Regions from separate parts of the Agrobacterium sp. DSM 25558 genome, predicted to be linked through region 1. Evidence: predicted binding sites of a transcription regulator. Region 1 holds the regulator's gene; each other region holds the start of a gene.
What was found. Region 1 encodes LexA, which represses DNA repair genes until DNA is damaged. Its sites were predicted from a motif close to TGTTCNNNNTGTGTTCNG; they were not measured.
Positions count from the first base shown of each region.

Region 2: the regulator LexA is predicted to act here: its motif matches at 5,100-5,117, upstream of recA (recombinase RecA).
Region 3: the regulator LexA is predicted to act here: its motif matches at 4,518-4,535, upstream of DSM25558_RS21315 (YifB family Mg chelatase-like AAA ATPase).
Region 4: the regulator LexA is predicted to act here: its motif matches at 3,806-3,823, upstream of DSM25558_RS06770 (helicase-related protein).

Region 1 covers NZ_FMUD01000001.1:208,441-216,011, reverse strand. Annotated here, with positions in the region: gene DSM25558_RS01115 (ComEC/Rec2 family competence protein) at 207-2,693, shown strand; gene DSM25558_RS01110 (glutathione S-transferase family protein) at 2,714-3,391, opposite strand; gene lexA (transcriptional repressor LexA) at 3,782-4,504, opposite strand; gene kdsA (3-deoxy-8-phosphooctulonate synthase) at 4,778-5,626, shown strand; gene eno (phosphopyruvate hydratase) at 5,852-7,126, shown strand; gene DSM25558_RS01090 (LacI family transcriptional regulator) at 7,177-7,571, opposite strand, start outside.
Region 2 covers NZ_FMUD01000031.1:26,369-33,939, reverse strand. Annotated here, with positions in the region: gene DSM25558_RS21515 (NADP-dependent isocitrate dehydrogenase) at 1-22, shown strand, start outside; gene DSM25558_RS21510 (glutathione S-transferase family protein) at 155-784, shown strand; gene alaS (alanine--tRNA ligase) at 1,027-3,690, opposite strand; gene recA (recombinase RecA) at 3,883-4,971, opposite strand; gene DSM25558_RS21495 (carbohydrate kinase family protein) at 5,218-6,156, shown strand; gene DSM25558_RS21490 (pseudouridine-5'-phosphate glycosidase) at 6,188-7,111, shown strand; gene DSM25558_RS21485 (OmpA family protein) at 7,212-7,571, opposite strand, start outside.
Region 3 covers NZ_FMUD01000030.1:54,213-61,783, forward strand. Annotated here, with positions in the region: gene DSM25558_RS21300 (sarcosine oxidase subunit alpha) at 1-1,588, shown strand, start outside; gene DSM25558_RS21305 (sarcosine oxidase subunit gamma) at 1,581-2,123, shown strand; gene DSM25558_RS21310 (LysE family translocator) at 2,147-2,779, opposite strand; gene DSM25558_RS21315 (YifB family Mg chelatase-like AAA ATPase) at 2,895-4,427, opposite strand; gene dut (dUTP diphosphatase) at 4,580-5,050, opposite strand; gene DSM25558_RS21325 (peptide chain release factor 3) at 5,141-6,724, shown strand; gene DSM25558_RS21330 (APC family permease) at 6,806-7,571, opposite strand, start outside.
Region 4 covers NZ_FMUD01000005.1:185,409-192,979, reverse strand. Annotated here, with positions in the region: gene DSM25558_RS06790 (ammonium transporter) at 1-923, opposite strand, end outside; gene DSM25558_RS06785 (P-II family nitrogen regulator) at 952-1,302, opposite strand; gene tesB (acyl-CoA thioesterase II) at 1,515-2,399, opposite strand; gene DSM25558_RS06775 (ubiquinone biosynthesis hydroxylase) at 2,459-3,700, shown strand; gene DSM25558_RS06770 (helicase-related protein) at 3,997-7,089, shown strand; gene DSM25558_RS06765 (RNA-binding S4 domain-containing protein) at 7,093-7,509, shown strand.

The DNA.
Region 1 (7,571 bases):
GTCAGCGATTTAGCTATATGATCCGCGCGATAAAGCCAAGCTATCCAAAAGGCAAATTGTGCATTGCGGCACGTCAATATCTCGAAATGAAGCATTTCCACGGCAGAGTGTTTCATTCTAGGTCAATGCTTCCTTAATCGCGCAAATGGTTGCAATCTGCTTTTCAGGGTTGCAAACTAACCGTCTGCGGCAGGGGGCAGCGGTACTTGAATACACACGAAGAAAAGCAGTATTTCCGCCTTGCGGAAACGAGCGCCGTTGCGCAGACGGAACTCGATGATTTTCTGTTGCCCCTGCACACGTCCAACCGATCACTGACGATTGAGGGACGCGGCTCTCATTCTCCTCGTCGTCAGATATTGCGACTGAGAGGCTGGCTCGCACGCTGTCTTGAGGAAGAGGTTTCTCATCGCCAGGACTTTCTTTTCGTTCCTGTTCTCATCGCGGCAGGAGCCGCATTCTGGTTTTCTCTGTCGGTGACACCTTCGACACGGTTCATTCTGTGGGAGACCGTCTGCTTGGCGATAGCGGCATGTGCGCTGTTTTATCGCCCTGGCGTCATGTCTGCCGGTTTGAAAGCCGTCGCACTGTTTTTGTTCGGCATGCTGCTTGCCGATTGGGAAACGGGCAGGGCAGGGACCGTGATGCTTGACACTCCGGTGACCACGACGATTAGCGGAACCGTCGAGCGTCGCGAACTGGACGCGCGGGGATCGTGGCGATATGTCGTTGCGCTGAAATCGACGTCCGACCCGACGCTTTCGCGGCCGCCGGAGCGAATTTCCGTGGTGGCCCGAAGTCGACATGAGGCAGTTCTCATCGGCCAGACGGTCAGCGGAAAAGCCCGCCTTTCCCCACCCTCCGGCCCAGCTCTGCCGGGGCTCAACGACTTTGCATTTGCGTCATTTTTCAATGGTGTTGGCGCGACGGGATTTTTTTATGGGGCACCCAAAATACTGCCCTCCAATGCAGATGAGGCGGGTGCCAGCAGCTTCGTGCAGGATGCCGATACCTGGCTCTACCAACTTCGCAGCCACATCGCTCAACGCATTCGTGACCTCATCGGTGGTGATGCGGGTGCCTTTGCCGCATCGATTATCACCGACGAGAGACGCGCGATTTCCAATGAGACGATGGAGGCTCTGCGTGTTTCCGGTCTGGCGCATATCGTTGCGATTTCCGGGCTGAATATGGCGCTCGCCGCTGGCATCTTCTTCATCGGAATGCGAACCGTGTTCAGCCTGTTTCCTGGATTCTCCCAGCGCCGGCCGGTCAAGAAAATCTCTGCCTTTGCAGCGCTTTTGATGACACTGGCCTATTATCTCATTTCAGGATTTGCGGTGTCCGCAGAGCGGGCATGGTTGATGATGTCGATCATGCTGTTTGCTGTGCTGGTGGACAGGCCGTCGATCAGCCTGCGCAACGTGGCGCTTTCGGCGATCGTGATTATCGTCCTGTCGCCGCACGAGGTCATGGGGCCGAGCTTCCAGATGTCGTTTGCAGCAACGCTCGCGCTCGTCTCCGCATATGCGTTCTGGAGCCGGTGGCGCGGCGAGCGGGAGCGTCTCGTCATCTCCCGACCGCCATGGTGGCTATCGATAGCCAGTAAGGCTGCGACGATCATTGGCGGTGTCGTGATCACGTCACTGATCGGTGGCATATCGACGGCAATCTATTCCATCGAGCATTTTCATCGCATCACCACCTATGGGCTGGCAGCAAATCTTGCCGCGATGCCGATCATGTCTCTGATCGTCATGCCGTTTGCGCTCATCGGCATGCTGTTGATGCCATTCGGGCTCGACGCGCCGTTTCTGAAAATCATGGGCTACGGCATGGCGATGGTCATTGAAGTGGCCAAGACCGTGTCGAGTTGGGGCGGTGACGAGACGATTGGACGGCAAAATGGCTGGTTTCTGGCGATTTCAACAACGGGTTTCCTGCTGCTGGCATTGCTTCGCACACGACTTGCCTTGATTGGGTTGCCCTTCATAGCCGCCGGCTTTGCCATGCTTCTGATCGAGCAGGGGCGCGATAAACCGGACCTGCTGATCTATGAGGATGGTTCGCTGGTCGCGCTGACATCCGCAGACGCGGTTGCCTCCACCAAACAACGCGCCTCCGGCTTCGTTTACGAGCAATGGCAAAGAGCCGTGCCTTTACCCGCGCATCACGTCGCCCCCAAAATGCTCGATCGTGTCACGTCACCTGCTGGTGATGATGCAGAGGAAGCGGTTAGCTCTCAAGCCCGCACGGCGGGTTTGACCGATATCGAAAAGTCGCGGGCTGCCGAGGAGATGCGAGCAGCAACCGGTGCCACGGATATATTCACCTGCCGCAAAGATATGTGGTGTGTGGCTAAGTCGCAGAAGGGCGTAACTGTAGCGGTTATTTCCAACACTGCGCTGACGGGAACGGCATGCGACGTTGCCGACCTAGTGGTGACGACACGCAGAGTGCCCTTCGCCGCCTGTCGGTCCGGTGCGATCCTGATCAGTCAGGAGACATTACGACGTACCGGCTCCATGGAAGTCTGGCTTGGCCGTAAAGGCGACGCCGTTCTACGGGCGAAGGTTGCAATGCAGGGTCAGGATCGATCATGGACCATGCACCGCAGTTATGATTGGCGCAGCGAGGACTTCGATCCCGAGTTGCCTGCGCATATCGAAAATATGTTGGCGCTGGACCCATAGCGTGTGGCTGCCGCCATTTGCTATTTCGCGCGCAGATCCGCTGTCCATTCTCCCACGGCCCGCGCCTCAGCCTCGTGACCCGCATCTCGCCACGTTTCCAGCAAAGCAGCACCCTGCCATTCCTGCATGGCGGAAAGGGAAAGCAGGCGGTTTTTGTAGGCTTCGGCCTCCACCGACAGAGGTGTAGAGTAGGTCTGGAACCGGAATGCAACGGGGCAGTAGAACGCATCTATAGCGGTGAAGTTTTTCCCTGCCAGAAACGGACCACCAAAAGCTGCCAAGCCGTCCTGCCAGAGCGCGTCTATTCGAGATATGTCCCTCTGCAGGGGCTCGCTGATGGACGATGGCCGTATGCGCAAACCGACGCTCATTGGGTGTTCGTTGCGCAACGCCTGAAAACCAGAATGCATCTCGGCAGTCGCCGAGCGCGACCACGCCCGCGCTTTGGCATCACTTGCCCACACACCATCATGGCGCTCTGCCAGATATTCAGCGATGGCGAGGCTGTCCCATACGGTCAGGTCATTTTCTACGAGGCAGGGCACCTTTCCCGACGGAGAGAAGCGCGTGAAATCGTGGTTCGACGTGCCAAACTGTACGAGTTTTTCGTTGAACGAAATCTCCAAGGTTCGCATCAAAACCCATGGCCGCAGGGACCATGAAGAGTAATTCTTGTTGGCTATGTAAAGATCATACATGTCAATGTTCCCCATTATCGTCCATCAATACGGCACGCAATAGACCGGATACAGGCCGCCGGAGTGATAATGCTCATCAAACTATTTGATGGCCGCGGACGGACCTACCCGAAAACAACATTTAGGTACGCCAACGTTGGTAACTGTTCGTTCGATCTTCGATAAGACGAGCGCGAGGCACACAGCGACGTAGTGATTCTCAGATGCAACGAGATTGAGATACACCAATTAGTGGATTTCGTGACCCGACTAATGAATATAGGTTTTGTAGCCTAACTGCCGTGATTTTTTGTGGTCTTAAATTGATATTTCAGACAGGCTGGCAGGGAATATTATGACCATCAAAATACAATTTGAGTAGCGGGCATGACAACGCATGCCCGCAACATATTAATGATAACGGCGGATCAAACCGACCAGCTTGCCTTGAATTTTCACTCTGTCCGGTCCGAAAATTCGCGTCTCATAGGCAGGGTTTGCAGCCTCCAGCGCAATGGAAGCGCCTTTTCGGCGGAAGCGCTTCAGCGTTGCTTCCTCGTCATCGACCAGAGCCACAATGATATCGCCCGGATTTGCAGTGCTTCCATCGCGAATAATGACCGTATCACCATCGAAAATCCCGGCTTCGATCATCGAATCGCCTTTGACTTCCAGAGCGTAGTGCTCGCCCGAACCCAACATATCCATCGGAACGACAACGTCATGGGTGTTGTTTTGAATTGCGGAAATCGGCACACCCGCAGCTATCCGGCCCATAACTGGGACGCTAACAGAATTGGGTGCGCTGTCGTTGGACGCTGCGGGACGGGGCGGCTGTTCAGCCACCTTTGCTTTGCCCAGGCTACCCTCGATAACGCTGGGTGAAAACCCGCGTTGAGGCTTGGCTTGTGGCGAATAGGATTCGGGAAGCTTGATGACTTCCAAAGCGCGCGCCCGATTCGGTAGCCGGCGAATGAAGCCGCGCTCCTCAAGTGCGGTGATCAACCGATGGATACCTGATTTTGAAGCAAGATCGAGTGCATCTTTCATTTCATCGAAAGATGGCGGCACGCCGGACTCTTTCATTCTTTCATGAATGAACAGAAGCAATTCCTGCTGTTTGCGCGTGAGCATGAAGGAACACCCTTGGAATTAGAGGCGAAGATTCGCGAAACAAATACAGAACGAACACTATATGTTCCATATGTGTTCTGCAATCCCTTAAAATTCGGTGAAATTCATTTAAGCATCTGTTGATGCGTAAATCAGCAACACCAGATGGTCTTACGCGGACCTATACCGTGACTCTGGGCCGCCTTGCTGCTAAATGCGTGGCCAACAAACGATAAGGGAATATCTCGATGGTCTGCACCATTGAAATCGCCCGCTTTATTGCAAGGAAAGACGATGAGTGTAACGAACAATCTGAAAGTCGTTGCGGGGCAGGGCTCCAAAGCGGTTTCCTTTTCCAATACAGAACGCTTTTCGCTGATCGCCGGACCTTGCCAGATGGAAAGCCGCGACCACGCATTCATGATTGCGGAAACGTTGTCAGAGCTGTGTGGCAAGCTGGGTATCGGGCTGGTTTACAAGTCTTCTTACGATAAAGCCAACCGCACGTCCCTTTCCGGCCAGCGGGGCATCGGTATCGACAAGGCATTGGAGATTTTTGCCGAGTTGAAGGCGCAGTTCGGCTTTCCGGTTCTGTCGGACATTCACACGGAAGAACAGTGCGGCATCGTTGCGCCGGTGATTGATATTCTGCAAATTCCGGCGTTTCTCAGCCGTCAGACGGATCTACTGGTGGCTGCTGCCAAGACTGGTCGCGTCATCAATGTCAAAAAGGGCCAGTTTCTGGCGCCGTGGGATATGAAGAACGTTCTGGCGAAGCTGAACGACAGCGGTAACCCGAATGTGCTGCTGTGCGAACGCGGTGCGTCCTTCGGTTACAATACGCTGGTGTCTGATATGCGCTCCCTGCCGATCATGGCATCTCTGGGCGCACCGGTTGTTTTCGATGCTACCCACTCCGTGCAGCAGCCGGGTGGGCAGGGCGGTTCGACGGGCGGTCAGCGCGAATTCGTGGAAACATTGTCGCGTGCTGCTGTTGCCGTTGGCATCGCGGGTCTTTTCGTGGAAACACATGAGGACCCGGATAACGCGCCATCGGATGGTCCGAACATGGTTCACCTGAAGGACATGCCGAAGCTTCTGGAAAAGCTGCTCGCTTTTGACGACATCGCCAAATCTGCGTGACGGGTTTTGGCCTTAATCGGCTTTTATTGAAAAGCGGTGCCTGAAACGGGCACCGTCATTGTAATTTCTTGCGCGTCGTCTACAGCGACTGAAGAAATTCACATCGAGTCGCTATTCCGTCGCCCTGTTTATCGCGCCGATCATTCGAAAAGCGCTTCACAGTTTTCGGTATGCACTCTAAGACAGGCAACTGAAAAATCCTGTTCCAATCCCAAGGGAGAGATCATGACAGCCATTACCGATATCATCGCACGCGAAATTCTCGACAGCCGTGGCAATCCGACTGTTGAAGTCGATGTCTACCTGGAAGACGGCTCTTTCGGTCGTGCAGCAGTTCCATCGGGCGCATCGACAGGCGCGCACGAAGCCGTAGAACTGCGTGATGGTGGCAAGCGCTACCTCGGTAAGGGCGTTGAAAAGGCAGTTGAAGCTGTCAACACCGAAATCTTCGACGCGCTGGGCGGGTTCGATGCCGAGAGCCAGATTCATGTCGACCAGACCCTGATCGAGCTTGACGGCACACCAAACAAGTCCCGCCTGGGTGCCAACGCCATCCTCGGCGTTTCCCTGGCTGTTGCCAAGGCTGCTGCCGAAACGACTGGCTTGCCGCTTTACCGTTATGTCGGTGGTCCAAACGCGCATCTGCTGCCTGTTCCGATGATGAACATCATCAATGGCGGCGCGCATGCCGACAACCCGATCGACTTCCAGGAATTCATGATCATGCCGGTTGGCGCGGAAAACATCCGTGACGCGGTCCGTATCGGCGCTGAAATCTTCCACGTTCTGAAAAAGGAACTGTCGGCACAGGGCTTCAACACCAATGTGGGTGATGAGGGTGGCTTTGCACCAGGCCTGAAGAGCGCGCCTGAGGCTCTCGACTTCATCATGAAGTCCGTCGAAAAGGCCGGTTACAAGCCAGGCGACGACGTTGCGCTTGCTCTCGATTGCGCTTCGACCGAGTTCTTCAAGAACGGCAAGTACGAGATGGAAGGCGAGGGCCGCACGCTCGAGCCGGAAGCCATGGCGGATTACCTCGCTGAACTGGCGGGCAAGTACCCAATCATTTCCATCGAAGACGGCATGGCCGAAGACGATTGGGATGGCTGGAAGTACCTGACGGACAAGATCGGCTCCAAGGTTCAGCTGGTTGGTGACGATCTGTTCGTGACCAACTCTGCCCGCCTTCGTGACGGTATCAAGATGGGCGTTGCCAACTCCATTCTCGTGAAGGTCAACCAGATCGGCTCGCTGACGGAAACGCTTGATGCTGTCGAAACGGCGCACAAGGCTGGTTACACCGCCGTCATGTCTCACCGCTCCGGCGAAACGGAAGACTCCACGATTGCCGATCTCGCGGTTGCGACCAATTGCGGACAGATCAAGACCGGTTCGCTGTCGCGCTCCGACCGTCTGGCCAAGTACAATCAGCTGATCCGTATCGAGGAAATGCTGGGGCCACAGGCAGCTTATGCCGGTCGCTCCATCCTGCGTGGTTAAGCTTCGCGCACGACATTTGAACAAGAGGCCCGGATCGCTCCGGGCCTTTTTTATGCGTTGAACTTTGGTGCGCGGCTCGACCACACCGGCTGACTGAGCGTCTGCAAGCCTTCCGCCGGTTTTCCATCGATACGGGCCAGCAGCGCTCTCGCCAGTTCACGGCCGGCCAGCTTGATATCCTCATTCATGGTGTGAATTTCTGGACGCAGCCAGTTGAGAAAATCTGCGGACTGCTTGGAGACGACGTCGATATCCTTGCCGATCTTTTTGCCGGTTTCCTCTATGCCCGCGATGAAGGCGATGGTGGAACTGCCACTGATGGACACCAACCCATCAGGACAATCGTCACTCAGCATCAGCGCCCTGCTTTCGTCCCTGATCTGGTCCAGCGGTGTGTCGTTACTGATGCTCGTCAGTGGAAACTCTGTAAGGCCGAAATCACGCA
Region 2 (7,571 bases), on a different contig from region 1:
GAAGAAGGCAATGGCTGCCTGATTGGCGACTTTTACAACTGACCATGAAAACCCGGCCTTCGTGCCGGGTTTTCTTTTGGCTGGATGGCCTCTGTCTTGATTACGTCGCAGACGCAATGCAATTTCGAAATCAGAAAATAGAGGGAGAGACATCATGAGCGAACTGACATTCTACACCAACCCTATGTCGCGCGGCCGCATCGTTCGCTGGATGTTGGAAGAAGTGGGTGCGACCTACGAAACGCAGTATCTTGGCTACGATGGCGACGGCATGAAATCGGAAGCCTACAAGGCTATCAACCCGATGGGCAAAGTACCGGCCATCAAACACCACGACACCGTGGTGACGGAATGCGCAGCCATCTGCGCCTACCTTGCAGACGCATTCCCGCAGGCCAATCTCGCCCCGCCGATCACGGATCGCGGAACCTATTATCGCTGGTTTTTCTATGCCGCTGGCCCGCTGGAAATGGCTGTTACTACCAAAGCGATGGGTTTTGAGATCGGTCCCGACAAGCAGCGCATGGCGGGCTGTGGCGCGTATGGCGATGTCATGGATACGCTGGAACGCGCACTCAACGCCAACCGCTATGTAGCGGGAGATCAGTTCACGGCGGCTGACGTCTATATCGGCTCACAAATCAGCTTTGGTCTACGTTTCGGCTCAATCGAAAAGCGCCAGCGCTTTGTGGACTATCTCGCCGATGTCCAAGATCGCCCGGCCTATGCGCGAGCAACGCAATTGGATGACGACGCGGTGAAGGCGCAACAGGCCGCTGGATGAATCGGGAAAAGAAGGACGATTGGGGCGAGCTGAACTTCTTTCCGTCGTCACCCCGGACTTGATCCGGGGTCCAGTAGACGCGCGTCTGCGCGGCCAAAAGAGTTCTTTCAGACCAAGGACTTGGTCTGACTGGATTCCGGTTCAAGGCCGGAATGACGGAGGCAGGTGTGATGCTGGCTCACCTCCATCGTCATTGCGGCACTTTGCATGACATGAGGTGCTTCCCCAGCACTCCCGTCAACTCACCCAGCGAGCGTCGCCGCCACAGCTTCAATAGCCGCGTCGGCCTTATCACCGTCAGGGCCACCGGCCTGCGCCATGTCGGGACGTCCACCGCCGCCCTTGCCGCCGAGAGCAGCAGATGCGGTGCGGACGAGATCCACTGCGCTGAAGCGCGCCGTCAGGTCTTCGGTCACGGCTGCAACGGCGCTAGCCTTGCCATCGTCGGACACGGCAATCAGCAGCACGACGCCGGAACCCAGGCTGGTCTTGGCTTCGTCGGCAAGGCTCTTGAGGTCTTTCGCATCGATACCGGACATCGATCTGGCAAGGAACTTGACACCCCCAATGTCTTTCACGTCGCCAGCAGAACCTTCCGCTGAACCGCCACCCATGGCCAGCTTGCGGCGGGCGTCTGCCAGTTCGCGTTCCAGCTTCTTGCGTTCATCCATCAGGCTTTCAACGCGGGTCAGGACCTCGGCGGGCTGAACCTTCAACGACGATGCCAGCGCCTTGACGCGTTCGTCCTGCTCGGCAAGGTAAGCAAATGCGCCCGGACCGGTAACGGCTTCGATACGGCGTACGCCCGCGCTCACGGCGCTATCGCCGAGAACGCGCACGAGACCGATCTGGCCGGTGGCCCCAACATGCGTGCCGCCGCAAAGTTCGACGGAGTAAGGCCGGTTGGCCTTTGCGCCGTGAATGCCTGTGCCCATCGATACAACGCGAACTTCATCGCCATATTTCTCGCCAAACAGCGCCATCGCACCTTCGGCAATGGCGTCATCGACGCTCATCAGCCGGGTGACGACCGGCGAATTCTGAAGAATGATCTCGTTGGCCATGTCCTCGACGATCTTCAATTCCTCCGCCGACATGGGCTTGGGGTGAGACACGTCAAAGCGCAGACGTTCAGGAGCCACCAGCGAGCCCTTCTGGGCAACGTGGGTGCCAAGAACTTCGCGCAGCGCTTCATGCAACAGGTGCGTGGCTGAGTGATTGGCGCGCAAGCGCGAACGTCTGTTGTGATCGACAGTCAGTTGCACTTCGTCGCCGACCTTGATGCCACCCTTCGAAACAGAGCCGATATGCGCAAACAGGCCCTCGCCCTTCTTGTGCGTATCGGTGACCGTAAAGGTACCCTCGTCGGACGATATGATCCCGGTATCGCCCATCTGGCCGCCGGATTCGCCGTAGAACGGTGTCTGGTTGACGACGATCTGGACGGTTTCACCGTCAGCCGCGCTATCGACAGACTTACCGTCCTTGACGATGGCCAGAACCACGCCTTCGGCGGTCTCAGTGTCGTAGCCCAGAAACTCGGTCGCGCCGTGCTTTTCCTTGAGCTCGAACCAGACGGCCTCGGTCGCCTTGTCGCCGGATCCGGTCCAATGCGAACGGGCCTCAGCCTTCTGACGCTCCATCGCGTCATTGAAACCTGAAACATCCACGCCGATTTCGCGGGCGCGTAGCGCGTCCTGCGTCAGATCGAGCGGGAAGCCGTAGGTGTCGTGAAGCTTGAAAGCGGTTTCGCCGTCCAGCATATCGCCCTTATGGAGCGTGGACGTCGCATCCGAAAGCAGGGTCAGGCCACGGGCCAGCGTCTTGCGGAAACGGGTTTCTTCCAGCTTCAGCGTTTCGGAAATCAGCGCTTCGGCACGAACCAGTTCAGGATAGGCGCGGCCCATCTGCTGGATGAGTGCTGGCAACAGCTTCCAGATCAACGGTTCGCGCGAACCCAACAATTCAGCATGGCGCATGGCGCGGCGCATGATGCGGCGCAGAACATAGCCGCGGCCTTCGTTCGATGGCAAAACGCCATCAGCGATGAGGAAGGCGGTCGAGCGCAGGTGATCGGCGATGATGCGGTGGCTTGCGCGGTTCTCACCTTCCGCCGGAACGCCAGTGGCCTCGACGGAGGCGGAAATTAGCGCGCGGAAAAGGTCGGTATCGTAGTTGTCATGCTTGCCCTGAAGCAGCGCGGAAATACGCTCCAGTCCCATGCCGGTATCGATGGATGGGCGCGGCAGGTTGATGCGCTCCTCTTTCGAAACCTGCTCATACTGCATGAAGACGAGGTTCCAGATTTCGATGAACCGGTCACCATCTTCATCAGCAGAGCCCGGAGGACCGCCCCAGATATGGTCGCCGTGGTCATAGAAGATTTCAGAACAGGGGCCGCAAGGACCGGTATCGCCCATCGCCCAGAAATTGTCACTTGTCGGAATGCGGATGATGCGATCATCGGAGAATCCGGCAATTTTCTTCCACAGGTTAAAGGCTTCGTCGTCGGTATGATAAACAGTCACCAGCAGACGGTTTTTGTCGATACCGAACTCCTTGGTGATCAGGTTCCAGGCGTGGGTGATCGCCTCTTCCTTGAAGTAGTCACCGAAGGAGAAGTTACCAAGCATTTCGAAGAAGGTGTGGTGACGGGCGGTGTAGCCGACATTGTCGAGGTCGTTATGCTTGCCGCCAGCGCGGACGCATTTCTGCGACGACGCAGCCGTGGAATAAGGACGACTTTCGAGCCCGGTAAAAACGTTCTTAAACTGAACCATGCCAGCATTAGTGAACATCAGCGTCGGGTCGTTGCGTGGCACGAGCGGGCTGGATGGCACGATCTCGTGACCGTTCTTCTTGAAGTAGTCGAGGAAGGTCGACCGGATCTCGTTTACACCGCTCATAAGAAGTCCTTCATTTCCACGCGATCACGCGGCCATAGCATAAAAAACACTGGCTTTTATCGTCCGACACCCTGCCTGTCCAGCCAAAGAGGGCGGGGTTACAACACAAATAAAGGCCGCGCGATACAATCGCACGACCTTTGATCTTCAAACGCTCAAATATTGCCTGACTTTACGCTCGGCAACAACAGATCACGCGTCGGGATCAACACCATCAGCGTCCGCTTCAGGTCCACCATTCTGGAGGAACTTTTCAGCAATCAATCCGGCGTTCTGGCGCAGTGCCAGTTCGATCTCTTCCGCCACGGCCGGGTTTTCCTTGAGGAAGGTTTTTGCGTTTTCACGCCCCTGCCCCAGACGCTGGCTCTTGTAGGAGAACCATGCACCCGCTTTTTCGACCAGACCGGCCTTCACGCCCAGATCCACCAACTCGCCGGTCTTGGAAACGCCTTCGCCATACATGATGTCGAATTCGACCTGCTTGAAGGGAGGTGCCATCTTGTTCTTGACGACCTTGACGCGTGTCTGGTTGCCCACGACTTCTTCACGATCCTTGACGGCACCGATGCGGCGGATGTCGAGACGAACCGACGCATAGAACTTCAGCGCGTTACCACCCGTCGTTACTTCCGGCGAACCGTAGGAGATGCCGATCTTCATACGGATCTGGTTGATGAAGATCACCATGGTCTTCGACTTGGAAATCGATGCCGTCAGCTTGCGCAGCGCCTGGCTCATCAAGCGAGCCTGAAGACCCGGAAGGCTATCGCCCATTTCGCCTTCAATTTCCGCACGTGGCGTCAGGGCCGCAACGGAGTCAATGACGAGAACATCAACGGCACCGGAGCGCACCAGCGTGTCGGTGATTTCAAGCGCCTGCTCACCCGTATCCGGCTGCGAAATCAGCAGATTGTGGAGATCGACGCCGAGCTTGCGGGCATAGACCGGATCGAGCGCGTGCTCGGCATCCACGAAGGCGCAAATACCGCCCTTTTTCTGCGCTTCCGCAATCGTCTGCAAAGCGAGCGTTGTCTTACCGGAGCTTTCAGGTCCATAAATTTCAATGATACGGCCCTTGGGCAGACCGCCAATACCAAGTGCGACATCGAGGCTGAGCGACCCCGTGGAAATGGTCTCGACCTCAACGATACTTTCATTGGAACCGAGCTTCATGATCGATCCCTTGCCGAACGAACGTTCGATCTGGGAAAGCGCCGCTTCCAGTGCCTTGCTTTTATCCACTGCTTTGTCCTCTACAAGACGCAAAGAATTTTGTGCCATCTGGAAACCACCTTTAGGTTATTGAAGCCGCACAGGCAATGAAGCTCTCTATGACCGTTTTGTACTTTATTTGTTCTCATGTCACAAGCCGGTATCATCATATTGAAAACAAATATGGATAAGTCCTTTGTTCTACTTTTGTTTTTCTTTCCAACTCGTGAGAAAAATGGCTGATACGATACCATTTCCAAGTCCCGAAATGTACGAATCGGAACGACTGTCACCGATCCGAAGAGGAAGTCTGCAGTGAAAAAAATACTCGTTCTGGGCGGCGCGCACATTGATCGGCGAGGCATGATCGAAACGGACACCGTGGCCGGTGCCAGCAATCCCGGCGCTTGGATGGAAGAGGCTGGCGGCGGTGGGTTCAATGCGGCACGCAACCTCTCTCGCCTGGGCTTTAAAGTGAGGATCATCGCGCCACGCGGTGGCGATTCCAATGGCGAGACGGTCGCCGCTGCCGCGCGCGAGGCGGGCGTGGAAGATACACCATTCACGTTTCTGGATCGCAGCACACCCAGCTATACGGCGATTCTGGAGCGAGATGGAAATCTCGTTATCGCGATAGCGGATATGGACCTCTACAAGCTGTTCAGCCCGCGCCGCTTGCGGGTGCGCGCAGTCCGCGAAGCCATCATGGCGTGCGACATCATCGTCTGTGACGCAAATCTGCCCGAGGAGACGCTGAGCGCCATCGGCATCGTCGCGCGCATCTGCGAGAAGACATTGGCGGCCATCGCCATTTCCCCGGCCAAAGCCATCCGGCTGAAAGCTGCCCTGCCTGAGATCCACATGCTGTTCATGAACGAGGCGGAAGCCCGTGCATTGACCGGTGCCGAGGTGGAAGATGTGCGTGATTGGCCGGACCATTTGAGAGCGCTCGGACTGCGCGGCGGCGTCATTACCAGCGGTGCGCGGCGCGTTGTTGCGTTTTCCGAACGGGAGACAGCCATTCTGCACCCACCGCTGATCGAAGATGTGCGCGATGTGACGGGCGCGGGTGACGCGATGGCATCAGGCTATCTGGCCGCAATCGCAGACGGTCAATCGGTTTGCGAATCCTTGCGGCGAGGTGCCGCAGTCGCGGCGCTCACCGTGCAATCGCCTTACGCCACATCGCCAGAGCTCACCGCTCAGACCATGGAAACCATGCTGGCCCTTGTGCCAGCAGCTGAAATGTTGTGAAGAGATCGCTTAGATAAACCCGGATAAAACAATGACAAAACCCCAGTCTCCTCTCCTGTCCATCGCTTACTCGCAAGAAGTAGCCGCAGCTAAACAGCGCGGCGCGCCGATCGTCGCACTCGAATCCACCATCATCACGCACGGCATGCCCTATCCTGGGAATATCCAGATGGCGGAATCCGTGGAGCAGATCATCCGTGATCAGGGTGCAGTTCCGGCAACCATCGCCGTCATCCACGGCACGTTGCATATCGGGCTCGAAAAGCATGAACTCGAAGCACTGGCGCAGACGACGGATGCGATGAAGGTCTCGCGTGCCGACATCGCTTTTGCGATCGCCGAGCGTCGTACGGGCGCGACAACCGTTGCCGCCACGATGATCGCCGCAGACCATGCCGGCATCAAGGTTTTCGCAACAGGCGGTATTGGCGGCGTGCACCGCGGCGCAGAGGAAAGCTTTGATATCTCTGCCGATTTGACCGAGCTTGCTAGAACGGGCGTGATCGTTGTCTGCGCGGGTGCAAAAGCCATCCTCGATGTCCCCAAGACCCTTGAGGTTCTGGAGACGCAGGGCGTTCCCGTCGTCACCTTCGGCACGACCGAGTTTCCCGCTTTCTGGTCACGCGCGTCTGGCCTGAAAAGCCCACTTTCGCTCAACAGCCCTGCCGCTATCGCAAACTTCCAGACCACCCGCGAACAGCTGGGCATCGAAGGCGGTATGCTGATTGCGAACCCCGTGCCGGAAGAAGACGAGATTTCCAGTGAAGAGATGGAAATCTACATTCAGCGCGCGCTATCGCATGCGGAAGAAGACGAAATCAGCGGCAAGTCCGTCACACCATATCTGCTGTCCAAAATATTCGAGATTACCGAAGGTCGCAGCCTTGAGACGAATATAGCACTGGTGCGCAACAACGCGCGCCTCGCCGCAGAGATCGCAGTCGCACTCGGCTGAGCCAAAAGCACCGCGCTTTTACCAGCACTGCTGACCCTGGATCATAAACAAAAACCCGGAAGTCTTTCGACTTCCGGGTTTTTTATTAGGTCAACTCAAATCAGTTCTGCGCGACCGGCTTCACCAGCGAGGTGATACGGCGGATGGTTACGCGGCGGTTTTCCTGAGATGGTGCGAGCGTCTGAACTTTCAGGAAGCGCTCACCATAACCCTGCGTCGTCAGGTTTTCCGGAGGAATGCCGTAAACATCAGTCATCACATTGGCGACGGATGCAGCGCGCTCGTCAGAGAGAACAAGGTTGCTCTCGTCGTTGCCCACGGCATCGGTATGACCTTCGATGAGGAAGGTCTCAGCAGGGTTGTTCTTCAGCACCTTGCTGATAGCGTCTGCGACTTTGCGCAGCGATTGTGCCTGACTCATAGGGATTTCGGCACTACCAGTCGCGAAGGTAATGGTGTC
Region 3 (7,571 bases), on a different contig from region 1:
CACGGATGATCTGGCCGCGCTGATTGCCGAGGCGGCATCTGCGGGCGGTGGCGCTGTGGAATTTTCCGCCAGCAACGCGCATGTGTGGACTGGCGGCATGATTGGTGCGGCGGAAGGGGCGGGCGAAGGCGACAACGTCAAGGCCTTTATCGATTTCCAGCACGATGTCTGCGCCAAGGATATCCGCCTTGCGGTGCGCGAGGGCATGCATTCCATCGAGCATATCAAGCGCTTCACCACCAATGGCATGGCATCCGATCAGGGCAAGATGTCCAACATGCATGGCTTGGCCATCGCATCCGAAGCGCTGGGGCGTGACCTGCCCAAGGTGGGGCTGACGACATTCCGTGCGCCCTATACGCCGGTGACTTTCGGCACGCTGGTGGGTCATTCGCGCGGCAAGCTGTTCGATCCCGCCCGCAAGACACCGATGCATGCGCTGGAAGAGGCTGCCGATGCCACCTTTGAAGACGTGGGCAACTGGAAGCGCGCATGGTTCTACCCGCGCGCCGGTGAAGACATGCACCAGGCTGTGAACCGCGAGTGCAAAACGGTGCGTGAGACGGTGGGCGTGTTCGATGCGTCGACACTCGGTAAGATCGAGGTTGTGGGGCCTGATGCGGCCAAGTTCCTCAACCTGCTCTACACCAATGCCTGGGGCACGCTGAAGCCCGGCCGCTGCCGCTATGGCATCATGACCCGCGAAGACGGCTTCGTTTATGATGATGGCGTGGTGGGGCGTCTGGCCGAAGACCGTTTCCATGTGACAACGACGACGGGCGGTGCGCCGCGCGTGTTGCAGCACATGGAAGACTATCTCCAGACCGAATTCCCGGACCTCAATGTGTGGCTGACATCCGCCACCGAACAATGGGCTGTCATTGCCGTACAGGGGCCAAAGGCGCGTGAGGTGATTGCGCCGCTGGTTGATGGTATCGATCTTTCGCCCGAGGCCTTCCTGCATATGGCCATTGCCGAGGGCACGATTTGCGGCGTGCCGACGCGGTTGTTCCGTGTGTCCTTTACCGGCGAACTCGGTTTCGAAATCAACGTACCAGCCGATTTCGGTCCTGCCGTGTGGAAGGAAATTGCTGAGCGCGCCGAGGCCGTCGGCGGTTGCCTCTATGGCACCGAAACCATGCATATTCTGCGCGCCGAAAAGGGCTACATCATTGTCGGTCAGGATACCGATGGCACGGTGACGCCTGACGATGCGGGGCTTGGCTGGGCGGTGTCCAAGAAGAAGACGGATTTCGTTGGTATTCGCGGCTTGCAGAGGCCGGACCTCAAGCGTGAGGGACGCAAGCAACTGGTGGGTCTGCTACCGAAAAATTCGCATGACGTGCCGGAAGAGGGCGGGCAGATCGTTGCCGATCCGAACCAGCCGAAACCGATGACCATGCTCGGCCACGTCACATCATCCTACTGGTCCGAAAATCTCGGCCGCTCCATCGCCTTCGGGCTGGTGGCCGGTGGACGCGCGCGGATAGGCGAAACGCTCTACATTCCGCTGGCCGACAAGACGATTGCGGTTGAGGTGACGGACATGGTGTTCTTCGACAAGGAAGGAGGCCGCATCAATGGCTGATCTGGCAAACCGCACTTTGGTTCTGGAAGGCGCACGCGCCGGTTCCGCAACCGTCTCTATCAAGATGGCAGCTCCCGCCTACCGTCTGTCCCTGCGCGCCAAGGCAGATGCGGTGGCGGAGCTTTCGCAGGCTCTCGATATCAGCCTGCCTGAGACCCCCAAGACGTCCACCACCTCAGCTTTGCGCGCCGCGCTGTGGCTTGGGCCGGACGAGTGGCTAGTGATCGACCAGGGCGAAAGCAACCTGATGGATGCCTGCGCCACCGTCTCGGCTCCGCACTCCGCTACAGACGTCTCCCACCGCAACACGGCCATCACCGTCTCCGGCACGGGGGCGGAAGCGACGCTGAACACGGGCTGCCCGCAGGATTTGTCGCTCGCCGTGTTTCCCGTCGGCGCGTGTTCGCGCACCGTGTTCGGCAAGGCGGAAGTGGTGATCTTGCGCGTGGCGGAAGACACGTTCCGGGTGGAATGCTGGCGCTCTTTTGCGGACTATGTGTTCGGGTTGCTGGACGAGGGCGCGCGGGATGCCTAAGAGAACGCCCTCTTAGGGCGTTTTCAGTTTCTGCTGCCGAGTGCCAGACGGCATGCAAGCCCGGCGAAAACGGTTGCCAGCAGATATTGCGGCAATTTGGGAAAGCGGCTGATGGCTGATAAGCGGCGACGGATGCCGGTTCCCAACAGAATGACCGCACCATTCACCAAAAAACCAATGCCGTTCAGAATGCTGGCGAGCACTAACGTCTGGATGAGCATCGAACTGCCATTCGGATCGATAAATTGCGGGAAAAGAGCCAGCACGAACAGCGCCATTTTCGGGTTGAGAATGTTGGTCGCCAGACCCTCGATGAAAATCCGCTTGCCCGATAGTCGCGTGAGACCTGCTGATGGTGCGAAGGCGGAGCTTCGTGAGCGAAGGGTCTTGTAAGCCAGATAAAGCAAATAGGCGCAGCCCACCCAACGCACGATTTCATAGGCAATTGGCACGGTCAAAAAGAGTTGGGACAGGCCGAGAGCGGCAGCGATTGCGTGGCAATAGGTGCCGACAGCTATTCCGGCATAGGTGAGAAAACCCGCGGACCGACCCTGGCTGACACTGCGTGATGCGATGAGCAGCATGTCAGGGCCGGGCGTCGCGGTCAGAACAAGGGCTGCGGCGGCAAAAAGTATCAGTGTGGAGAAGTCCGGCATAATCTTTCCTTTTGAAATGGGAGCCGGAATTCCGATGTATCATTCTTGATGCCGATTGCAACTGTGCTTGATGACACCTGTGATTTTTGCGTCTGGCGGAGCGCAAGCGGTAAGGTTAGGCCGCCGCCGTCAGTCGCTCCCCTGCTATCCGATAGGAAATCGCTTCTGCCAGATGAATGCGGGTAACGGTTGTCTTGTCGTCCAAATCGGCGAGAGTGCGGGCGACTTTGAGGATGCGGTGGTAGCCGCGGGCGGAGAATTTCAGTTTTTCGGCGGCGTCTCGGAGCAGTTGCAGGCCTGGGGCATCGGGTTCACCGAATTTTTCGATCAGCGCCGTGGAGCAGCGGGCATTGGTGCGGATGCCGTTGAAACCTGCGGCCGCGAAACGGTCCTGTTGTAGATCACGGGCGCGGGCGACGCGTCTGGCGACATCTGCGCTGGCTTCGGCGGCCATGGGGCGGATGAGATCGGCGGCGGAGACGGCGGGAACTTCGATGCGGATATCAATACGGTCCATCAGCGGTCCGGAAATGCGCTGCTGGTAGTCCGTGACGCAGCGCGGACCACGCGCGCAGGTGAAGCCGGGTTCGCCCGCCATGCCGCATTTACACGGGTTCATGGCAGCGACGAGCTGGATTTCTGCGGGATAGCTGACGCGGTGGTTGGCGCGGGCAATGATGCATTCGCCGGTTTCCAGCGGCTGGCGCAGGGCATCCAGAGACTGTGGCGAAAATTCCGGGAACTCATCGAGGAAGAGTACCCCATGATGGGCAAGGGACGCTTCGCCGGGTCGGGCACGCAAGCCGCCGCCAACAAGGGCTGCCATGGTGGCGGAGTGGTGTGGAGTACGGAACGGGCGGCGATCCGACAATTTTCCGCCGGAGAGTTGGCCCGCGATGGAGTGGACCATTGAAACCTCCAGCAATTCCGCAGCCGACAGTGGCGGCAGAATGGAAGGTAGGCGCGAGGCCAGCATGGATTTTCCCGAACCGGGTGGGCCGACCATCAGGAGATTATGGCCACCGGCGGCGGCCACTTCCAATGCTCGTTTGGCGCTTTCCTGCCCCTTGATATCGGCCAAGTCAGGCAGGTTGGCGGGATGGGCGCGAATGGCCGGGACGGGACGTGACAGGCGCTGTGTGCCACGGAAATGATTGACGAGTGCGATGAGGCTGCGGGGTGCGAGAATATCGAAATCGACCCCCGCCCATGCGGCTTCGCCGCCGCTGTCAGCCGGGCAGATGAGGCCTTTGCCCTGCGCATTTGCGCCGATGGCGGCGGGAAGCGCGCCTGACACGGCGCCGATGGTGCCATCCAGATTGAGTTCGCCCAGGACGACATAGGAACCCAGTGCATCTGCGGGAATGGCACCCAAGGCAGCCATGAGGCCGAGCGCAATGGGGAGATCGAAGTGACTGCCCTCCTTGGGCAAATCAGCGGGTGCCAGATTGACGGTGACCTTCTTGGCGGGAAGTGCCAGGCCAGAGGCGTGGAGGGCTGCCTGCACCCGCTCCCGGCTTTCGGCAACGGCTTTATCCGGCAGGCCGACGATCTGCATGCCGACCTTTCCGGGTGCGACCATGACCTGAACTTCGACGGGCACGCCCTCTATGCCCTGAAATGCCACCGTATTGACGCGCGCAACCATGTAAGCCCCCAACAGGCGGACTTTAGAAAACGCGCAATCAAGCGTGTAAGTGTCCGCCCATGCAACCTTGCACAACGCAAACCGGAAAACAAGAACAGGAAGTGAACAATTTCACTTATACCGGGCAGAAATTTGCGAGCGGTTGTGAGGCATCAGACGCCGGTGGAGCCGAAGCCGCCGGTGCCGCGGGCGGTATCTGACGTCTCCGTTACCTCGAAGACGGCCACTTGGGTAACGGGCGCAATGACCATCTGGGCGATGCGCATGCCGCGTTCGACCACGAAATCTTCCTGCCCGAGATTGGCGAGGATGACTTTGACCTCGCCGCGATAATCGCTGTCCACCGTTCCCGGCGTGTTGAGGCAGGTGATGCCGTTCTTGATGGCAAGGCCGGAGCGCGGGCGGATCTGTGCCTCGAAGCCCTGTGGCACTTCGAAGATGAAGCCGGTGGGGACGAGGGCGCGCGCGCCCGGCTTCAAGACCAGGGGTTCCTCTGCTGCGACTGCGGCGCGCAGGTCCATGCCGGCGGCACCTGATGTTTCGTAGGATGGCAGGTCTATGCCGTCCGCATGGGCTAGACGAAGGAGATTAAGGGCGGGGCGATTTTCGTTTTTTAGGGTCATGCGGCATTAGTTTGCCGTGTGGGTGCCAAGGTCAATTGCAAAAGCGGCCCCGAAACGTTAGATACCCGGCAATTCCACAGGATTTGTTTGATGCCCGAAACACTCGCAGAGGCGGTTTCCCGCCGCCGCACCTTCGCTATCATCGCACACCCGGACGCCGGTAAGACGACGCTGACCGAAAAGCTGCTGCTGTTCGGCGGTGCCATTCAGCTGGCCGGGGAGGTGAAGGCGAAGAAGGACCGTATCCAGACGCGGTCCGACTGGATGAAAATCGAGCGCGAGCGCGGCATTTCGGTCGTCACCTCGGTGATGACGTTCGAATATGACGACAAGGTCTTCAATATTCTCGATACGCCCGGTCACGAAGACTTTGCCGACGATACCTATCGCACGCTGACGGCGGTGGATGCGGCCATCATGGTCATCGATGCCGCCAAGGGTATCGAGCCACGGACCCTGAAGCTGTTCGAAGTGTGCCGCATGCGCGATATTCCGATCATCACCTTCGTCAACAAGATGGACCGCGAAAGCCGGGACATTTTCGAGATTCTCGATGAAGTCGAGGAGAAGCTGGCGCTGGATACGGCACCGATTACCTGGCCGATCGGTCGCTCGAAAAGCTTCTGCGGCTCCTACCATCTGGCCAGCAACCGCGTGCGCGGTTCTGACAACGAGGTCGATGCTACGCAGGTCAACGGACCGCAGGCGGTAGCAAGCCGTCTGCCGGAAAACGAGCGCGATGCCTTCATCGAAGAGACCGAACTGGCGCTGGAAGCCTGCCGCCCGTTTGATCGCACTGCGTTTCTGGAGGGGCATCTGACGCCGGTCTTCTTCGGCTCGGCTCTGCGCAACTTCGGCGTTCGCGACCTGATCAATGCTCTCGGTGACATCGCGCCGCCGCCACGCAACCAGGTGGCCGATACGCGCACCGTGCATGCCGATGAAGACAAGATGACGGCGTTCGTCTTCAAGATTCAGGCGAACATGGACCCGAACCACCGCGACCGCATTGCTTTCGCCCGCATCTGCTCCGGCAAGCTGGAGCGCGGTATGAAGGCGCGGCTGGCGCGCACCGGCAAGCAGATGGGCCTGACGGCACCGCAATTCTTCTTCGCCTCACAGCGCCACATTGCTGACACGGCCTTTGCAGGTGATGTGGTGGGCATTCCCAACCACGGTACTTTGCGCATTGGCGATACGCTGACCGAAGGCGAAAACCTGGTGTTTCAGGGCGTGCCGAACTTCTCGCCGGAAATTCTGCGCCGCGTGCGGCTGGAAGATGCGATGAAGGCCAAGAAGCTGAAGGAAGCGCTGCACCAGATGGCCGAAGAGGGCGTCGTGCAGCTGTTTTCACCGGAAGACGGCTCGCCTGCCATCGTCGGTGTTGTCGGCGCGTTGCAGCTGGACGTGTTGAAAGAACGGTTGATGGGCGAATATGGCCTGCCGGTTTCGTTCGAAATGTCACGCTTTTCGATCTGCCGCTGGATTTCAGCGGAGCAGGCGGCGGATATGGAGAAGTTCCTGACCGTCAAGCGTGGTGATATCGCCCGCGATCTGGATGGCGATCCGGTGTTTCTGGCGCAGGATGCGTTTTCCCTGCGGTATGAGGCCGAACGGTATCCGGGCATCAAGATGGCTGCGATCAAGGAGTATCACGTCGCCAAGGCGGCGTGATTCCACAACAAAAGCATCTCTCGCCGCGCAGACGCGCGGCGGCTGGACCCCGCATCATCTGCGGGGTGAAGATGGGGCGTATTACGCCGCCTTCTGCTGCATCTTCATGAAGCTCACCGTCGCCAGCCACAACAGCACCCCAATAAACAGCAGCACACCGGCAATCGAATATTGTACCGGGTCGCGACCCGTCCACGGGCCGACGAGGAAGAAGCAGCTGACGGCACCGATGATGGGCAGGATTGTCGGGGTGCGGAAATGTTTGTGCTCGACCTTGTCCTTGCGCAGCACCAGCACGGCGACATTGACGATGGTGAAGACGCCGAGCAGCAGCAGCGCCGTGGTGCCGCCCAGCGCCGGGACGCCGCCTGCGAAGGCGATGAGGCCGATGGCTATCAACGATGTGAAGACGATGGCGATATAGGGCGTCTGGCGGGCCTTGTGGACCTTGCCGAGTGCTGGCGGCAACACGCCTTCGCGGCTCATGCCGTAGATCAGGCGGCTCGCCATCATCATGTTGATGAGCGCGGAGTTGGCGACCGCAAACATGGTGATGATGCCGAAAATGCCGATGGGGAAGTTGGGTGCGCCTGCGGCCACCACCTTCAGCAAGGGCGTTTCGCCTTCTCCGAGATCAGCTGCCGGAACCAGCGTGATGGCGGAAATGGCGACGAGAATATAGATGACGCCGGTGATGGCGAGGCCGCCAAGCAGCACTTTCGGGAAGATGCGAGCTGGCTGCTTGCATTCCTCGGCCATATTGACCGAATCCTCAAAGCCCACCATGGCGAAGAAGGCGAGCGTGGTGGCGGCGACCACTGACCAGATAACACCGTGTTCGCCCGCA
Region 4 (7,571 bases), on a different contig from region 1:
GATGCTGCACCCAGCATGGATGCTTTTCCGCGTGTGAAGCTTTCAACCAAGCACCACGACAGGACGGCTGCTGCCGTTGCGACAAAGGTGTTGACGGTTGCAAGCATCGCGCCGCTGGAGGCTTCGAGGTTGGAACCGGCGTTGAAGCCGAACCAGCCAACCCAGAGCATGGCTGCACCGACATAGGTCAGGGTCATGGAGTGTGGGGCCATCATGTCTTTGCCGAAGCCTGTGCGCTTGCCGACCATGATTGCACCGATCAGACCGGCAACACCGGCGTTGATGTGAACGACCGTGCCGCCAGCGAAGTCGAGCGCGCCGAGACCGAAGAGATAGCCCTTTGCGTCCCAAACCATGTGCGCAATCGGGAAGTAAACGAAGGTGACCCACAGAATGCAGAACAGGACGGAAGCGGAAAACTTGATGCGTTCAGCAAAGGCACCGATGATCAGCGCCGGTGTGATGGCAGCAAAGGTCATCTGGAACATCACGAAGATGTATTCAGGAATGACAACGCCCTGCGAGAAGGTTGCAGCCGTGCTGTCCTTGGTGACTCCGGAGAGAAACATCTTGGCGAAGCCGCCGAAGAACGGGCTTTCAGAACCGCCAAAGGCGAAGGAATAGCCGTAGACGACCCAGATGATCATGACAGAAGCGGCGATGACCGTGCACTGCATGAGAACCGACAGCATGTTCTTGGAGCGGACGAGGCCGCCGTAAAACAGTCCAAGACCAGGAATGATCATGAAGAGAACGAGGATGGTGGCGAGGAACATGAAGGCGGTATCGCCCTTATCAGGAACGGGTGCCGTTGCAGCAGCGACCGCAGGTGCTGCGTCCTGAGCGAAAGCGATGGCGGGGGCGAGAAGAGCCGCCGCGCCGACACCGAGGCGGCCGAGTGTTGAAATTTTGTTGAATTGCATGGTTTGAAAACTCCCCTGTCAGCCGAGCTTAAAGCGCTTCTGTGTTGGTTTCGCCGGTACGGATGCGCACGGCCTGTTCAATCGAGTAGACGAAAATCTTGCCGTCGCCGATCTGTCCTGTCTTGGCGGAGGACGCGATGGCCTCTACGGCCTTCTCCACGAGATCGGAGGCAACAGCGATTTCGATCTTCAATTTGGGAAGAAAGCTGACCGCGTATTCGGTGCCGCGATAAATTTCGGTGTGTCCCTTTTGGCGACCGTAACCCTTGACCTCGGTCACGGTCAGGCCCTGAATGCCGACAGCGGTAAGTGCTTCGCGCACTTCGTCCAGCTTGAACGGCTTGATAATGGCCATCACAATTTTCATCTGGTTTCCCATCCTTTGTTTGTCCTCGGCATGGAGCCGACCCTCCTGCCGCTGATCGATCAACAACCGCGACTGGTCTCGTACATTCAAGGCGTGTGCCAGTTTGAAGGTGATTTTATAAGTTATTGAAAAATATGGGTTATAATAAATAAGTCTGTAAAATAGGCACGGCTTTGCTTTGTTCATGCAAAATTAATATGCGAAATTCTAAAATTGCTTAATAATTAATCATTTGCCATTTTGCGGATCAGGCCTTCTTGTGCCATGGACGCAACCAGCACGCCATCGCGTGTAAACAGGCTGCCCCGTGTCAATCCACGCGCACCTGAAGCACTGGGGCTGTCCTGGCTATAGAGCAGCCAATCATCGAGTTTGCAGGGACGGTGAAACCACATGGCGTGGTCGAGACTCGCGGCCTGAACGGCGGGGTCGAAGATCGTCGTACCGTGTGCGTAAAGCGAGGTGTCGAGCAGCGTCATGTCGGAGAGATAGGCAAGGACGGCTGCCTGATAAAGCCTGTCATCAGGCACGTTGCCCACGGCTCTGACCCAGATGTCCTGATGCGGATCGAGCTTTTCCTTCGAGATGTAATGCGTCAACGACACTGGCCTGATCTCGATCGGGCGCTTGTTTTCCCAGTATTTGCGGATGGCGGGCGGAGCCTTGGCCAGAAAGGCGTCGCGCATCTGGTCTTCGCTCATCAACTGTTCCGGCTGTGGAACGTTGGGGATCATTGCCTGATGGTCGAAGCCCCCCTCATCAATTTGGAATGAAGCCGACATGGAAAAGATCGCATGACCATGCTGGATGGCGACGATGCGCCGTGTGTTGAAACTGGCACCATCGCGGATGCGGTCGACCTGATAGATGATCGGCACCAGGGGATCGCCTGGGCGCATGAAATAGGCATGCAGGGAGTGGACGAAACGGTCGTCATCCACGGTGCGCTGTGCCGCCATCAGCGCCTGGGCAATGACCTGGCCGCCGAAAACACGCTGCCAGCCAACCTGCGGGCTTGTGCCGCGAAACAGATTTTCCTCGAGCTTTTCGAGATCGAGCGTGGAAATCAGTTTTTCCAGTGGCGCTGTATTTTCGAGAGGGCGCGACATTTTCGACATGCTCCGGCTGTAGGAAGACCTTTGGTGATGGTCTATAGTGCGGCTGTGAGATTCACAAGAATGCGGGAGAAGTCATGATGTTGGATGTGGTTGTTGCAGGCGGCGGATATGTCGGACTTGGCGTTGCTGTTGCCATCAAACAGGGCGCGCCACATCTGAATGTCGAGGTCATCGAGGCGGCTCCTGAAGATGTCTGGAAAAAGGACATGCGGGCGTCCGCCATCATCGCGGCGGCATCGCGGATGCTGGATGTTTTCGGCGTGTGGGATGAATTGTTGCCGGAAGCGCAGGCGATCAACAAGATGATCGTGACGGATTCCAAGACTTCCGATCCTGTCCGCCCGGTTTTCCTGACTTTCGATGGCGATGTGGCAGACGGCCAGCCTTTCGCGCATATGGTACCCAATGTCGCCATGGTGGGCGCGTTGCGCGGGCTGTGCGAACGGCTGGGCGTGACCATTCGCCATGGCTTGAGTGTTTCCGGCTTTGAGGGCGGGCCACGCAGCAATCTCATAACGCTATCTGATAGTTCCACGCTTGAAACCCGGCTGCTGGTTGCCTGCGATGGCGTCCGCTCGGCGCTTCGCGATATGGCTGGCATCAAGACGGTGCATTGGGCCTATGATCAGTCCGGCATCGTCACGACCGTTGAACACGAACGCCCGCATAATGGATGCGCCGAAGAGCACTTCCTGCCGTCCGGCCCTTTCGCCATTCTGCCGCTCAAGGGCAATCGCTCGTCGCTGGTCTGGACGGAACGCACTGCTGACGCCGACCAATTGGTGGCAGCCGATGATCTGGTGTTCGAGGAAGAGCTGGAGCGCCGTTTTGGCCATAAGCTCGGCACGATCAGGCCGGTTGGTCCACGGCGGGCATTTCCGCTGGGTCTGACGCTTGCCCGCGCCTTCGTGGCACCGCGCCTGGCACTTGCGGGTGATGCGGCGCACGGTATTCATCCGATTTCGGGTCAGGGACTCAATCTCGGTTTCAAGGATGTCGCAGCGCTTGCCGAAACCATTGTCGAGGCGGATCGTCTCGGCCTCGATATCGGCTCGCTGAATGTGCTGGAGCGTTACCAGTCCTGGAGGCGGTTCGATACGGTGCGCATGGGCATTACCACCGATGTGCTGAACCGGCTGTTTTCCAATGATGTCGGTCCCATTCGTGTGGCGCGCGACTTTGGTTTGGGAATCGTTCACCGGATTCCGGGACTCAAGTCTTATTTCATTGGTCAGGCCGCAGGCACAAATGACAAGGGTGGGCCGCGATTGCTGGCCGGTCAGCCGCTTTAGTGTCACCACGTCGATTCAGGATTTGGTAGGTCGTGGCGTCGTCGCAGGCCAGATGTTGCCGTGAACAAAAGCTAAATCCGCAACTTTAGCGATTCGTCGCTGATTCGTTCGCAAGATGTTCCAGCCACGGTCATCAGGGCAAAAACCCCGGCGAAAGCGCCTTTCGCGTGCTGGCACCTTGCCTTTGACCTCCACGATTGCCATGTGTGGTGGGAAGAGGCGGACGGAACGTTTCCGAATGGTTCTAAAACAACAGTTCAGTCGATCTTACGGATAGTACGTTGAATTCTCGCCCCATGATCTTGAGCGGCCGCGGTGTTACGGCCGTTCTTGGACCCACCAATACCGGCAAGACGCATTATGCCATCGAGCGCATGGTTGCCTATGGGAGCGGTGTCATTGGCTTGCCTTTGAGGCTGCTTGCCCGTGAAGTCTATACGCGGCTGGTGGAAAAAGTCGGCGCGCCCAATGTGGCGCTGATTACCGGCGAAGAGAAGATCACCCCGCCCAAGGCTCCCTATTCCGTCTGTACAGTTGAAGCCATGCCGCGTGAAACCACGGCGGCTTTCGTGGCCATCGATGAGGTGCAGCTGGCCGGAGATCTCGAGCGCGGCCATATCTTTACCGATCGCATCCTGCATCTTCGCGGGCGTGAACAGACGCTGCTGCTGGGTGCCGCCACCATGCGGCCCATTCTGGAAAAGTTGCTACCCGGCATCGTGATGGTGGAGCGGCCCCGGCTTTCGCAATTGTTCTATGCCGGACAGAAGAAAATCACCCGCCTGCCGCAACGTACAGCAATCGTCGCGTTTTCCGCCGACGAGGTCTATGCCATTGCCGAACTGGTGCGCCGCCAGCGGGGCGGGGCGGCTGTTGTGCTGGGCGCGCTTTCGCCGCGTACACGCAATGCGCAGGTCGGCCTCTATCAGAACGGCGATGTCGAATATCTTGTCGCGACGGATGCCATCGGCATGGGTCTCAATCTCGATGTCGACCATGTAGCCTTTGCGCAGGACCGCAAATTCGACGGCTATCAGTTCCGCAATCTGAATGCGGGTGAGATGGGGCAGATTGCCGGTCGCGCCGGTCGCCACCTTCGTGATGGCACATTTGGTGTGACGGGCCAGGTCGATCCATTCGATGACGAGTTGGTTCACCGCGTCGAATCACATCAGTTCGATTCGGTCAAAGTGCTGCAATGGCGCACGAAGAACTTCGATTATTCTTCTATCGGCAATTTGCGGGCAAGCCTCGATACGGCTCCGACCATTCAGGGATTGACACGTGCGCTGCCGGCAATCGACCAGCAGGCGCTGGAACATCTTGCGCGTTACCCTGAGATCGTCGACATAACCACCAATGCTGCGCGCGTGGAAAAACTGTGGGAGGCCTGTGCCTTACCGGATTTTCGCCGCATCGCGCCGGCACAGCATGCCGACTTGATTTCGACGCTTTATTTCGACCTCGTGAAACATGGTGCCGTTAACGAGGATTTCATGGCCGAACAGGTGCGTCGGGCAGACCGCACCGACGGTGAGATCGATACGCTCTCTGCAAGGATTGCGCAGATCAGAACATGGACGTATGTATCAAACCGCCCAGGATGGCTTGCCGATCCGACACACTGGCAAGAAAAGACTCGGGAAATCGAAGATCGATTGTCCGATGCTTTACATGAAAGGTTGACGAAACGCTTTGTTGATCGCAGGACATCTGTGCTCATGAGGCGCCTAAGAGAGAATGCGATGCTTGAAGCTGAAATCAGTGTGAATGGTGATGTCTTTGTTGAAGGACATCATGTCGGCCAATTGGCGGGTTTCCGGTTTACACCGGTGGCCGGAGCTGAAGGCCCAGATGCCAAGGCTGTGCAAGGCGCAGCGCAGAAGGCGCTTGCGTTGGAATATGAGGCGCGTGCTGCGCGCCTGCATGCCAGCGGCAACAGCGATCTCGCGCTGAGCTCTGATGGGCTGGTCCGCTGGTTGGGTGAGCCCGTTGCTCGTCTGACAGCTGGCGACAATATCATGAAGCCACGTGTCATCATGCTGGCCGACGAACAGTTGAGCGGCAATGCGCGTGATCACGCCATTGCCCGCATCGAGCGTTTCGTGAACCACCAGATCGCCACCGTGCTGAAGCCGTTGGACGATATCTCCCGTGCCGAAGACCTTCAGGGTCTGGCGAAGGGTCTGGCGTTCCAGCTCGTGGAAAATCTCGGCGTTCTGTTCCGTCGCGATGTGACCGAAGAGGTCAAGACGCTGGATCAGGATGCGCGCGCCTCCATGCGCCGCTACGGCATTCGCTTCGGTGCCTACCACGTTTTCCTGCCTGCGCTTCTAAAGCCTGCTCCAGCAGAGCTGGTAACGCTGCTGTGGGCGCTGAAGAACGATGGTCTGGGCAAGCCCGGTTACGGCGATCTCATTCCTGTTCTCGCCGCTGGCCGCACGTCCGTCGTCACCGATGCCAGCTATGACCGCATGTTCTACAAGCTTGCGGGCTTCCGCTTCCTTGGCAAGCGCGCCGTGCGTATCGACATTTTGGAACGCCTGGCCGACCTTATCCGTCCGCTGTTGCAGTGGAAGCCGGGTACGCAGCCACGTCCGGAAGGCGCCTACGACGGACGTCGTTTCACCACGACCACTGCCATGCTTTCCATTCTGGGTGCAACGCTCGATGATATGGAAGAAATTCTTAAAGGTCTTGGCTACCGCGCCGATCAGGTGAGCGCCGAAGACGCTGCGACCTTCCTTGGTCAGACGAACGATGCCGCAAAGACGGAAACATCAACCGACGCTGCACCATCTGAGGAGACCGCATCGCATGACGACGCTGATGCCGAGACGTTTTCGGAAGACGCGCCCGCTGTGGAAGCGCCTGCTGACGTGAAGGCGGAATACGCGCCTGTTGCGGCAACGGAAGAAGCGGACGCACCGACTGAAGCCACCGAGACGGCGCAGGAGCCGTCCGCTGACGCTGCCCCTGCCGAGGTCACCGAACCGAAGCCGGTTCTGCTGTGGCGTCCGGGCGGTCGTAACGACACCCAGCGCAGTGATAACCGTCGTCCCGGCAACCGTGGTCAGGGCGAACGCCGTGCAGAGGGTGGCGAAGACCGCAAGGCTGCGCCGCGTGATGGTGCACCTCGCGAGGGTGATCGCAAGCGTGATGGCGACCGTAAGCGTGACGGTGGTCGTCCAGACCGCAACAGCAACAACAATCGCAATGATCGTCCCGATCGTGGCGAGCGCAAGGACAGGCCTGATCGCAACGACCGGGGCGGCAAGCCGCAGGGTCAGCAGCGTTTCGAAGCCAAGCCTCCACGCAAGGAGAAGCCGATGGATCCGGATTCGCCTTTCGCCAAGCTCGCTGCTCTGAAGGACCAGCTAAAGAAGTAAGTTATGGGTGAGAAGCAGCAGCCACATGATGCAGGCCGTCAGCGCCTCGACAAGTGGCTGTTCTTCGCCCGTATGGTCAAATCCCGCTCCCTTGCCCAGAGCTACATTCTATCCGGCAATGTGAGGGTCAACGGCAACGCCGTTCGCCAGTCCAGTCACTTGGTGAAGCTGGGTGACAGGCTGGAACTTTCCTTCGAGCGTTCAAGCAAAATTCTGGTGGTTTTGGTATCCGGCGAGCGGCGCGGTCCTTACGAGGAAGCCAAGCTTCTCTACGACGACCAGACCCCGCCGCCAGCACCGGGAGACCGCATGACGCCGCTGGAGCAGGCGATGCGCGAGCCGGGCAGCGGACGCCCGACGAAGAAAGAACGCCGTGCGCTCGACCGGTTTATTTCAGACAGCGGCGAAGGCTTTGAATGATAGTGGCTTTACGGCGGGCCGCTGATTGAAGACATCTGAATGGATTGGAATAATCCACTCAT